3 regions of the Marinactinospora rubrisoli genome follow, and region 2 is predicted to be linked to each of the others. Evidence: riboswitches for the same ligand, from Rfam matches in the RefSeq annotation. Region 2 holds a riboswitch; each other region holds the start of a gene.
The links. A riboswitch is a leader RNA that binds a small molecule or an ion and turns the genes downstream of it on or off. The one in region 2 is predicted to bind cobalamin.
Positions count from the first base shown of each region.

Region 1: another riboswitch for cobalamin. It lies ahead of ACFQRF_RS13770 (putative cobaltochelatase); the one in region 2 lies ahead of ACFQRF_RS10575 (ribonucleoside-diphosphate reductase subunit alpha).
Region 3: another riboswitch for cobalamin. It lies ahead of cobN (cobaltochelatase subunit CobN); the one in region 2 lies ahead of ACFQRF_RS10575 (ribonucleoside-diphosphate reductase subunit alpha).

Region 1 covers NZ_JBHTBH010000006.1:87,326-90,707, reverse strand. The annotation lists gene ACFQRF_RS13780 (hypothetical protein) at 1-456, shown strand, start outside; gene ACFQRF_RS13775 (hypothetical protein) at 556-1,023, opposite strand; cobalamin riboswitch at 1,246-1,373, shown strand; gene ACFQRF_RS13770 (putative cobaltochelatase) at 1,430-3,382, shown strand, end outside.
Region 2 covers NZ_JBHTBH010000004.1:317,449-320,830, reverse strand. The annotation lists gene ACFQRF_RS10575 (ribonucleoside-diphosphate reductase subunit alpha) at 1-2,012, opposite strand, end outside; cobalamin riboswitch at 2,153-2,378, opposite strand; gene ACFQRF_RS10570 (hypothetical protein) at 2,872-3,382, opposite strand, start outside.
Region 3 covers NZ_JBHTBH010000006.1:111,521-114,902, reverse strand. The annotation lists gene ACFQRF_RS13865 (aminotransferase class I/II-fold pyridoxal phosphate-dependent enzyme) at 62-1,366, opposite strand; gene ACFQRF_RS13860 (hypothetical protein) at 1,437-1,871, opposite strand; cobalamin riboswitch at 1,974-2,099, shown strand; gene cobN (cobaltochelatase subunit CobN) at 2,160-3,382, shown strand, end outside.

The sequences.
Region 1 (3,382 bases), on a different contig from region 2:
CCTCCGGACGACCCCGACCCGACCCCTCCGGACCCGGACCCCACACCTCCGGACCCGGACCCGACTCCGCCCGACCCCGATCCGACGCCCCCGGACCCGGACCCGACACCTCCGGACCCGGACCCCACGCCGCCGGATCCCGACCCCACCCCGCCCGACCCGGACCCGACTCCGCCCGACCCGGACCCGGAGCCGACCCCGCCGGACCCCGACCCGGAGCCGACGCCTCCGGGCGAGGACCCCGATGACGGTCAGGGCCCGGGCAACCAGCCGCCGTCCCAGAGCGGTGCGCAGCCCGTCGCCAGCAGCGCGACCCAGGCCGAGGACGAGCCTGCGGAGACGCTGCCGGTGACCGGAACGGACGTGTCCGGCCTGCTGTACGGCGGCCTGCTGGCCGCCGGTCTCGGCGCGGTGACCGTGTACGCGGCTCGCCGTCGTCCGGCTCAGGAGAGCTGACACCCGGGGTGACCCCGACCCGGGCGGCCGCCGCGAGGTGGCCGCCCGGGTTCTGTGCGTTCAGGGGTCGGTGTGCGGATTCCGGGCCGGGACCGCTCGTCACGACCCCGGCGGTCCCCCGCCGTACTTCCAGCCGTCTTCGGCCAGCCGCACCACGGCCGGGTGCCGACGCGCGTGGCGCTCCGGCCGTGGCGCCAGTCGGTGCCAGCCGAACCAGTGCTGCCGGACGCCCAGCCACAGCACCAGCCAGCTCAGCGTCCAGATCCACGGGAAGATGATCTGCCACTGGTCGGCCCAGGGTTCTCCGCTCAGATTCGAGCCCAGCATCAGCACGGTGGGCAGTCCGGTCACCAGCGCCGATCCGGCGAATATCCAGCGGGTCCACTTTTCGATCACGTGGCCGCTCATGCACCGCTCACACCGCGGAACGTAGGCCGTGGTGGTCGCCCACCGGGTGTGCAGCGCGATGACCAGAGGGGTGTATCGCACATCGCGGTGCATACCAAAATGCAGGTATTCGCCGTTGCGAGTCGGGGTGGCGCAGAACCAGCACTCGTTGGCGCTCATGGGGGCAGCGTAACGATCAATCAGCGACCAATCGGATTGATCAGAATGTTTCCGGTGAATTCCACAAATGGAAAAGCGGCCCGCGCCCGCTGCTCCGGCACCGGCCGGAAATGGTGCGGTCACGGCGGCCGCACCGCCGCCTGATCCCGCCCCGGACCGGTGTGCGATGCTGAGGGCGGTGCCGGCCCGGTGGCGCGCGGCCCCCGCCGTTCGCCGCCGACGCAGGAACCCGGTGTGAATCCGGGGCGGTCCCGCCACTGTCACCAGGGAGCGAACCCGCAACGACGCCACCGCCGGCCCCGGCCGGCGGGAAGGCGCGGGGGAGCGGCGATCTGGGAGCCAGGACACTGCGCGGCGCCATGGCCAACCCCTGTGGGCGTGGACTCCCGAGGAAGGACGGACCCGCGTGAGCGCTTCCGCTCGCTATCCCTTCAGCGCGGTCGTCGGCATGGACGACCTCAAACTCGCTCTCCTGGTCAACGCGGTCGCGCCATCGGTCGGCGGCGTGCTGGTGCGCGGCGAGAAGGGCACCGCGAAATCCACCATCGTGCGCGCCCTGGCGGCGCTGCTGCCCGGCATCGACGTGGTGACCGGCTGCCGTTTCGCCTGCGACCCCGGCGCTCCGGATCCCGACTGCCCCGATGGCCCGCACACCCCCGACGCGGCCACGCGCACCCGCCCGGCGCGGCTGGTCGAACTGCCCGTCGGCGCGAGCGAGGACCGGCTGCTCGGCTCGCTGGACATCGAGCGGGCCCTCACCGAGGGCGTGAAGGCGTTCGAGCCCGGGCTCCTGGCCGCCGCGCACCGCGGTGTGCTCTACGTCGACGAGGTCAACCTGCTGCACGACCACCTCGTGGACCTGCTGCTGGACGCCGCCGCCATGGGGACGTCGCACGTCGAACGCGAGGGCGTCTCGGTCCGGCACGCGGCGCGGTTCCTGCTCGTCGGCACGATGAACCCCGAGGAGGGCGAGCTGCGGCCGCAGCTGCTCGACCGGTTCGGGCTGACCGTCGAGGTGGCCGCCACCCGGGACCCGGCCGAACGCGCCGAGGTCGTGCGCCGCCGCCTCGCCTATGAGGACGCGCCCGAGCGGTTCGCCGCCGGCTACGGCGACGCCGAGGCCGCCCTCGCCGCCCGGATCCGCGCCGCGCGGGGCCGCCTGGCCGAGGTGGAGCTGTCCGACGCCGCCCTCCGCCAGGTGACCGCCGTCTGCGCCGCCTTCGAGGTGGACGGCCTGCGCGCCGACCTGGTCACCGCCCGCACGGCCATGGCGCTCGCCGCCTGGCGGGACCGGGTGGAGGTGACCGCCGAGGACGTGCGCGACGCGGCCCGGCTCGCCCTGCCGCACCGGCGGCGACGCGACCCCTTCGACGCCCCGGATCTGGACGAGGACCGGCTGCGGGAGGCGCTGGACCAGGCGGGTGATGCGGACCCAAAAGACCCTGACGGCGGTCCGGACGCCCAGGGAGAGGGCGACGGGCCCGGCCGCCCGGACGGGGAGAGCAAGGGGCCCGGCGATCCGCCGGACACCGGGCCACCGGAGGACAGCGGCACGGCTCCGTCAGAGGCGAGCCGAGGTGAGGTGGACGGCGGGGACCAGCAGGCCGGGGAGGGACGGCCCGGTGAGGGGCCGGCGCCCGAGGGCGGTGTCGCCGACCCGGGCGAGACCTACCGGCCCCGGCTGCTCCGGGTCCCCGGGCTCGGCGCCGGCACGCCCGGCCGCCGGTCCCGGGCGGAGACACCGTTCGGCCGGACCTCCGCCGCCCGCCCGCCGAGCGGCCACCGGATCGGCTCCGTGCACCTGGCGGCCACACTGCGCGCCGCCGCCCCGCACCAGCGCGCCCGCGGGCGGACCGGCCGCGGGCTACTGCTGTCCCCGGCCGACCTGCGGGAGTCGGTGCGGGAGGGACGTGAGGGCAACCTCGTGCTGTTCTGCGTGGACGCCAGCGGCTCCATGGCGGCGCGGCAGCGGATGCGGGCCGTCAAGGGGGCGGTGCTCAGCCTGCTGCTCGACGCCTACCAGCGGCGGGACAAGGTCGGCCTGGTCACCTTCCGGGGCCGGGACGCCGAACTGGCGCTGCCCCCCACGTCCTCGGTCGAGGCCGGCGCGCGCCGGCTGCGCGAACTGCGAACCGGCGGCCGGACCCCACTGGCGGCCGGCCTGCTGCGCTGCGCCGACGTACTGCGCGTCGAGCGCACCCGTGACCCGCGACGGCGGCCGCTGCTCGTGGTGGTGACCGACGGCAGGGCGACGCACGGCGGCCTGGACGCCGCACTGCGCGCCGGTGCCTGGATCGGCGGCCAGGGGATCGAGAGCGTGGTCGTGGACTGCGAGTCCGGCCCCGTCCGGCTCGGTCTC
Region 2 (3,382 bases):
CGGACCAGGTAGGCGTTGACGACGGTGAAGTCGCCGGACATGTTGGACTTCACGTACAGGTTGCGGTAGATCGGCTCGATCGACTGGCTCACGCCGGTGATGTTGGCGATGGTGGCGGTCGGCGCGATCGCCATCACGTTGGAGTTGCGCATGCCGACGGTGCGGACCTGCCTGCGCAGCCCATCCCAGTCCAGCCGGGTGGTGGTGTCGACGTCCAGGTCACCGCCGCGCGCCTCCGCGAGCAGCCGCAGCGAGTCGATGGGCAGCACGCCCTGGCTCCACAGCGACCCCTCGAAGCTGGCGTAGCGCCCGCGCTCGGCCGCCAGCTCCACCGAAGCGGCGATCGCGTGGTAGCTGATCAGCTCCATGCTCTCGTCGGCGAAGTCCACGGCCGCTTCGGATCCGAACGGCAGCCGGAGCCGGAACAGCGCGTCCTGGAAGCCCATGAGCCCCAGCCCCACCGGGCGGTGCCGCAGGTTCGCGCGCTCGGCCTCCGGGATCGTGTAGAAGTTCACGTCGATGACGTTGTCCAGCATCCGCACGGCGGTGCGCACCGTGCGCCGCAGCCGCTCGGTGTCGATCCCGTCCTCGGTGACGTGCTGCGCCAGGTTGACCGAGCCGAGGTTGCACACCGCGACCTCTTCGGCGCTGGTGTTCAGCGTGATCTCCGTGCACAGGTTCGAGGAGTGCACCACGCCGGTGTGCTGCTGGGGCGAGCGCAGGTTGCACGGGTCCTTGAACGTGATCCACGGGTGCCCGGTCTCGAACAGCATGGTGAGCATCCGCCGCCACAGGTCGACCGCGCGCACCCGCCGCCACACCTTGATCTCACCGGCGTCGGCCGCCCGCTCGTAGGCGGCGTAGCGCCGCGCGAACTCCGCCCCGTACAGGTCGTGCAGGTCGGGGACCTCGTCCGGCGAGAACAGCGTCCACTGGGCGTCGCTCTCGACCCGCTGCAGGAACAGGTCCGGCACCCAGTTCGCGGTGTTCATGTCGTGGGTGCGCCGCCGCTCGTCCCCGGTGTTCTTGCGCAGGTCGAGGAACTCCTCGATGTCGATGTGCCAGGTCTCCAGGTACGCGCAGACGGCGCCCTTGCGCTTTCCTCCCTGATTGACCGCCACTGCGGTGTCGTTGGCGATCTTCAGGAACGGCACGACTCCCTGGCTCTGCCCGTTGGTGCCCTTGATGTGGGCGCCCATGCCCCGGACCGGGGTCCAGTCGTTGCCGAGGCCGCCGGAGTACTTCGACAGCAGCGCGTTGTTGCTGATGCCGTGGAAGATCGCGTGCAGGTCGTCGCCGACCGTGGTGAGGAAGCACGACGACAGCTGGGCGCGGCGGGTGCCGGAGTTGAACAGGGTCGGGGTGGAGCACATGAAGTCGAACGAGGACAGCAGCTCGTAGAACTCGATGGCGCGGACGTTCCGGTCGTCCTCGCGGAGCGCCAGGCCCATGGCGACCCGCATGAAGAACGCCTGCGGCAGCTCGTACCGTACCCCGTGGCTGTGCAGGAAGTAGCGGTCGTACAGGGTCTGCATGCCCAGGAAGGTGAAGTCCAGGTCGCGCTCCGGCCGCAGCGCGGCGCCGAGGCGGGCGAGGTCGAAGGTCGCCAGCTCGGGGTCGAGCTGCTCCAGCTGGACGCCGCGGGCGACGTAGTCGGCGAAGTAGCCGGGGTAGCGCTCGGCCATCTCGGCCTGGCCGGCCTCGTCAAAGGAACCGGCGAGGAAGGTGAGCGCCTCACGGCGCAGCTTGTCCAGCAGCAGGCGGGCGCTCACGTAGGAGTAGTCCGGGTCGGCCTCGACGAAGGTGCGCGCCGCCATGATCAGCGCGAGCTCCAGTTCGGCCGCCCCGATCCCCGGGTACAGCGTGCGCTTGGCCTCGGCGAGCACGGTCTCCGCCGAGGCGCCGTTCAGGCCCGCACACGCCTCACCGACCACCAACCGCACGCGTTCCATGGGGTCGGCGGGGGGTGCCGCCGCGGCGCGGTCCGGTGTGACGTCGGTGTCGAGGGTCATGGTGGTGTCTCCAACCAGATAGCGAAAGCCGGTGGGGGTGCCGGGGGGAGCGCACACGCAGGAGACGTGGGCACGACCGCCCACGCTGCAACGATCTCCTGGTATCGCGGCGGCCCACCCTCGAAGCCCCGTTCTGCGCGCAGCACGCGCCACCGGTGGCAGGTCTTCGGACTCGTGGGCTCCGGGCCGGGGTGGCCGCGCCTACTGACCGTCGCTTCCCAGGCGCCATGGCGCGACGCCCAGTGCGTGGTGACGGTGTTCGTTCCCACTCACCGCTGCGGGGCAGTCCCGGACTCGCACCGGGTTCCCTCTTGCCTCACCGTGGGGCGTCACCCCCGGCGGTGAACCACCAGCGGAGCGATACTACATCTAGTGTCCGGGGCGCGCGACCACCGCAAGATAGCGTGTGTCGCCTCATACCACGCTTCCAAAACCCGTTGCGCCCGAACCCTGTCCCGGCTGGCATACCGACCGCGATGACCCGACCGCACGTGTTCGACATGGACGGCACCCTGCTCAACGGCGGTACGGCGAGCCTGGAGGTGGCCCGCGTCCGCGGGACGGTCGCGGAGCCGACCGAGCTGGAACACCGATTCGCGGTCGGCGAGCTGGACACGCGCGGATTCTCCGGCGAACTCCCCCGCCTGTGGGCCGACCTCACCGCCGAGCAGGGGCGGAGTGGTTCCGTGCTCAGGCGCGCACGGCGGCGGCCGACGCCGCCGTCCGGGGCGACGACGGCGCGGCGCCCCGGCGCCGGGCAGGGCGTCGGCCGTCTCGGCGAGATGTGCGCTGCACGCCGTCTCCGCAGCACCCGCCGACACCGCGCCACGGAACGGGCGGGCGGCGCTGTCCGGAAGGGCTACTCGTCCAGCAGCTTGTCGAGTTCGTCCTCGCCGAGGCCGAGATCCATCCGGATCCGGAACCGGATGCGCAGCAGTTCCAGAAGCAGATCGTGCATGTACGGTGAGACGTCCTGGTGCCGGAACCGCTCCACACCCAGGGTGGCCCACACGTGCGCACCCTTGAGGTCGTCGTGGGCCTGGAGGGTCTCGGCGATGTGGATGAACGTGGGCAGGTTGCGCGGGCCCTCTGCGCGCAGCCGGTCGAGTTGGGCGTACCCCTCGTCGATGCGGTCGAGTTCGAGCAGCGCGCCGGCCTGCAGGGCGCGGGCGTCGATGATGGTGACGCCTCCGTCGTCGATGGCGCGCTGGTAGAGGGCGGAGGCGCGTTCGAACTCCTGCGCCATCTCCCACTGTTCCCCGGCGCGGACGAACAGTTCGGCGCGGGAGATCTCGCTGTCGGCGTCGACCCGGTTGGCGAGGTCGGTCAGCTGGCGCGCGACGGCGGCGTGGTCGCCGGACTGCACGGCT
Region 3 (3,382 bases), on a different contig from region 2:
GTGCCCGGCCAGACGGCCCGACGGCCCGGAACACGCCGTCCCGGTGGCGCGGAACCGCCGGTCACCCGGCCCGGCGCCGGCGCAGCAGGGCCGTCGCCGCGCGGATCGCCGGCGGGTCGGCACCGCGCAGCAGCACATCACCCATCCAGGCGGCGACCTGCCGCAGATCCTCCTCGGTCAGGCCGCGCCTCGTCACTTCTTGGGTGCCGATCCGCAGGCCCGAGTCAGGCTCGGCCGTCGCGGCGCCCGCCAGGCCGGCGGCCGACAGGTACACGCCCGCCTCGGCGAGCCGCCGTGCCGCCGCGCGCCCGCCGCCCAGCGGGCGGGCGTCCACCACGATGTGGTGCGACCGGGTGAAGCCACGGTCCGCCGCCAGAACCTGGAAACCCTGCTCGTGCAGCGCCGCCGCGAGCGCACGGGCGTTGGCCAGGCAGCGATCGGCGTAGGACCGCCCGTTCTCCAGCGCCTCGGCGGCGGCGATCGCCAGAGGGGCCAGCCGGGACGGGTCGAAGTTGGCGGTGAGGGTCGGATACACGGCCGCCGAGACCCGTTCGGCGAGCGCCGGATCGTTGGTGCAGATCACGGCGCCGGGCGGCCCGCCGAACGACTTGTAGGTGGAGCCGTCGAAGATGTCGGCGCCCTCGGCCAGCGGGTCCTGGAACCGCCCACCGGCGATCAGTCCCGCCATGTGCGAACCGTCGTACAGCACGAGGGCCCCGGCGTCGTGCGCGGCGGCGGCGATGTCGGACAGCCGGTGCGGGAAGAGCATCACGCTCGCGCCGACCACGACGAGCCGGGGTCGGTGCCGGTCGAGGAAGGCCGGGAGCGCCGCGACATCGACGTCGAAGTCGTCCGGTGCGTAGGGCAGATCGACCACGTTGAGGCCGCGCACGCCGGGCGCGCCGGGCGCCCGGTGGCTCATGTGACCCGCCGCCGCGGGGGACAGCGCGGCGATCGTGTCCCCGGGCTCGGTGAAGGCCGTGTAGACCGCCAGATTGGCGAAGGTCGCGCTCTGGATGCGCACCTCGGCGTAACGGGCCCGGAACGCCTGGGCCGTCAGGCGCTGGGCGAGGGTCTCGATGACCTCCAGGTGCTCCAGCCCCGTCTGCCGCTTCTCGCCCGGCCAGCCCATGCTCGGCCGTCCACCGAGCGCGGCGCTGTGCACCGCGGCGGCGCGCGGGCTCATGGCGTTCGTGCCCGCGTACAGCATGATCCCGGTGTCGTCCACGGCGTGCCGGTGCCCCGCCAGCCGCTCCCACACCATCGCCTCGACGGCGTCGACCGAGAAGCCGGTGAAACCCGACTCGATCTCGGCCAGCCGGGCCTGGATGTGGGGTGCCGCCCATGGGACGAGTGGATCCGCCATGGTGTCGCCTGCTCTCTGCGTGGGTGCCGGTGGCGCACGGCGTGCACCGTGCCGCGTCGCCGCGCCCTGATCACGTGGCGACCTGTCCCGTTATACCGATCTTCGTCCCTCTTGTTAACCACGATGCGGAAGTTAATTTCCTCGAAGAGGAAAGCTGTGGCGGTCTGGAACAGTGCGATCCCCACCGCCCCGCCCAGCGGGTGGCGGAGGCGCGCCGGGCGCCCGCGAGCAGGGCGACGGCGATGGCGGCGGGCAGCGAACCCAGGCTGACCGCGAGCAGCAGAGTGTGGTCGGCGGTGCGACCGGGTTCGCCGCTCGCTTCGCCGCTGGACAGGGCGAGGAGCAGCAGCGCGAGCGGCATCGCGCCCAGTGCCAGGCGCTCGCCCGGGGTGATCGGTTCGCCGGACGGCAGGGCCGCCACCAGCAGGCCGGTCGCGACGCCGCCCGCGAACGCGGGCTGGACCACCGACACCGGCGCCGGACCCAGCGACACGATCAGGCCCACGCCGCCACTCGCGGCGAGGACGCGACCGCCTGGCGACGTGGTCCGTGCCCGCCCGCGGTCGGTCCGGAGAGGCCGCTCTGCCAGGATGGGACCCGGCGACCGAAGGAACACGGTGCGAATCCGTGGCTGTCCCGCAACTGTCAGGGAGGAGCCCGCCTCACCAGGGGCCACTGCCGCGCGAGCGGTGGGAAGGCCGGGGCGGGTGGCGAGACCCGAGCCAGGAGACTTCGCGGCGCCGCGCACGTTCCGTCCCGGGGCGAGGACCCCGACAGGGAGTGAGGACCAGGCATGGCCACGATCCTGCTGCTGTCCACCGCCGACACCGAGCTGCTCGCCGCCCACGCGGCCCGCGCCGGATACCGCACCGCCAACCCCGCCCGGACCGGCCCGGCCGACCTGCCCGCCCTGCTGGAGGGGGTGGACGTCGCCGTCCTCCGGCTCCTCGGCGGTCGCGAGGCATGGCCGCAGGGCCTCGACGCGCTCCGCGCCAGCGGCGTTCCCCTCGTCGCCCTGGGCGGCGAGACGACCCCGGACGCCGAGCTCGTGCGGCTGTCCACGGTGCCGTCCGGGGTCGCCGCCGACGCGCACGGCTACCTGCGCGAGGGCGGCGTGGCGAACCTGCGTGAGCTCGCGCGGTTCCTCTCCGACACGGTGCTGCTCACCGGCGAGGGCTTCGAGCCGCCGCGGCCCATGCCGGAGTACGGGGTGCACGGTGCACCGGCCGCGCACCCCGGCCGGCCCACCGTCGCCGTGGTCTTCTACCGCGCCCACGAGCTGGCCGGCAACACCGCCTTCGTCGACACGCTGTGCGCCGCGATCGAGTCGGCCGGCGGCGCCCCACTGCCGATCTTCACCGGCTCGCTGCGCGGGGTGTCCCGCGATAGCCACCCGGGGCTGTTCGACCTGCTCGGCCGGGCCGACGCCGTCATCACCACGGTGCTCGCCGCCGGCGGTGCGGTGGCCGCCGACGCCAGCGGCGGCGGCGACGAGGACACCTGGGACGCCGGGGCGCTCGCCGCGCTGGACGTCCCCATCCTGCAGGGCCTCGTCCTGACCTCCGGCCGGGCGGCCTGGCTGGCCTCCGACGCCGCGCTCACCCCGATGGACGCCGGAATGCAGGTCGCCATCCCCGAGTTCGACGGCCGGCTCATCACCGTCCCGTTCTCCTTCAAGGAACCCGACCCCGCCACCGGCATCTCGGTGTACGCCGCCGACCCCGAACGGTGCGCCCGCCTGGCCGGCATCGCGGTGCGGCACGCCCGGCTGCGCGCCGTCCCGCCGGGCGAGCGCCGGCTCGCCGTGGTGCTCTCCTCCTACCCCACCAAGCACGCCCGGGTCGGCAACGCGGTCGGGCTGGACACCCCGGCCTCGGCCGTGCGGCTGTTCCGGCGGCTCGCCGCGCGCGGCTACGACCTGGGCGGCGACGACCGCCTCTGGCGCCCGCCCGCGGCCGGGGAGGACCGGCGCGAGGACGACGGCGATCCGCTCATCCACGCGCTGATCGCGGCCGG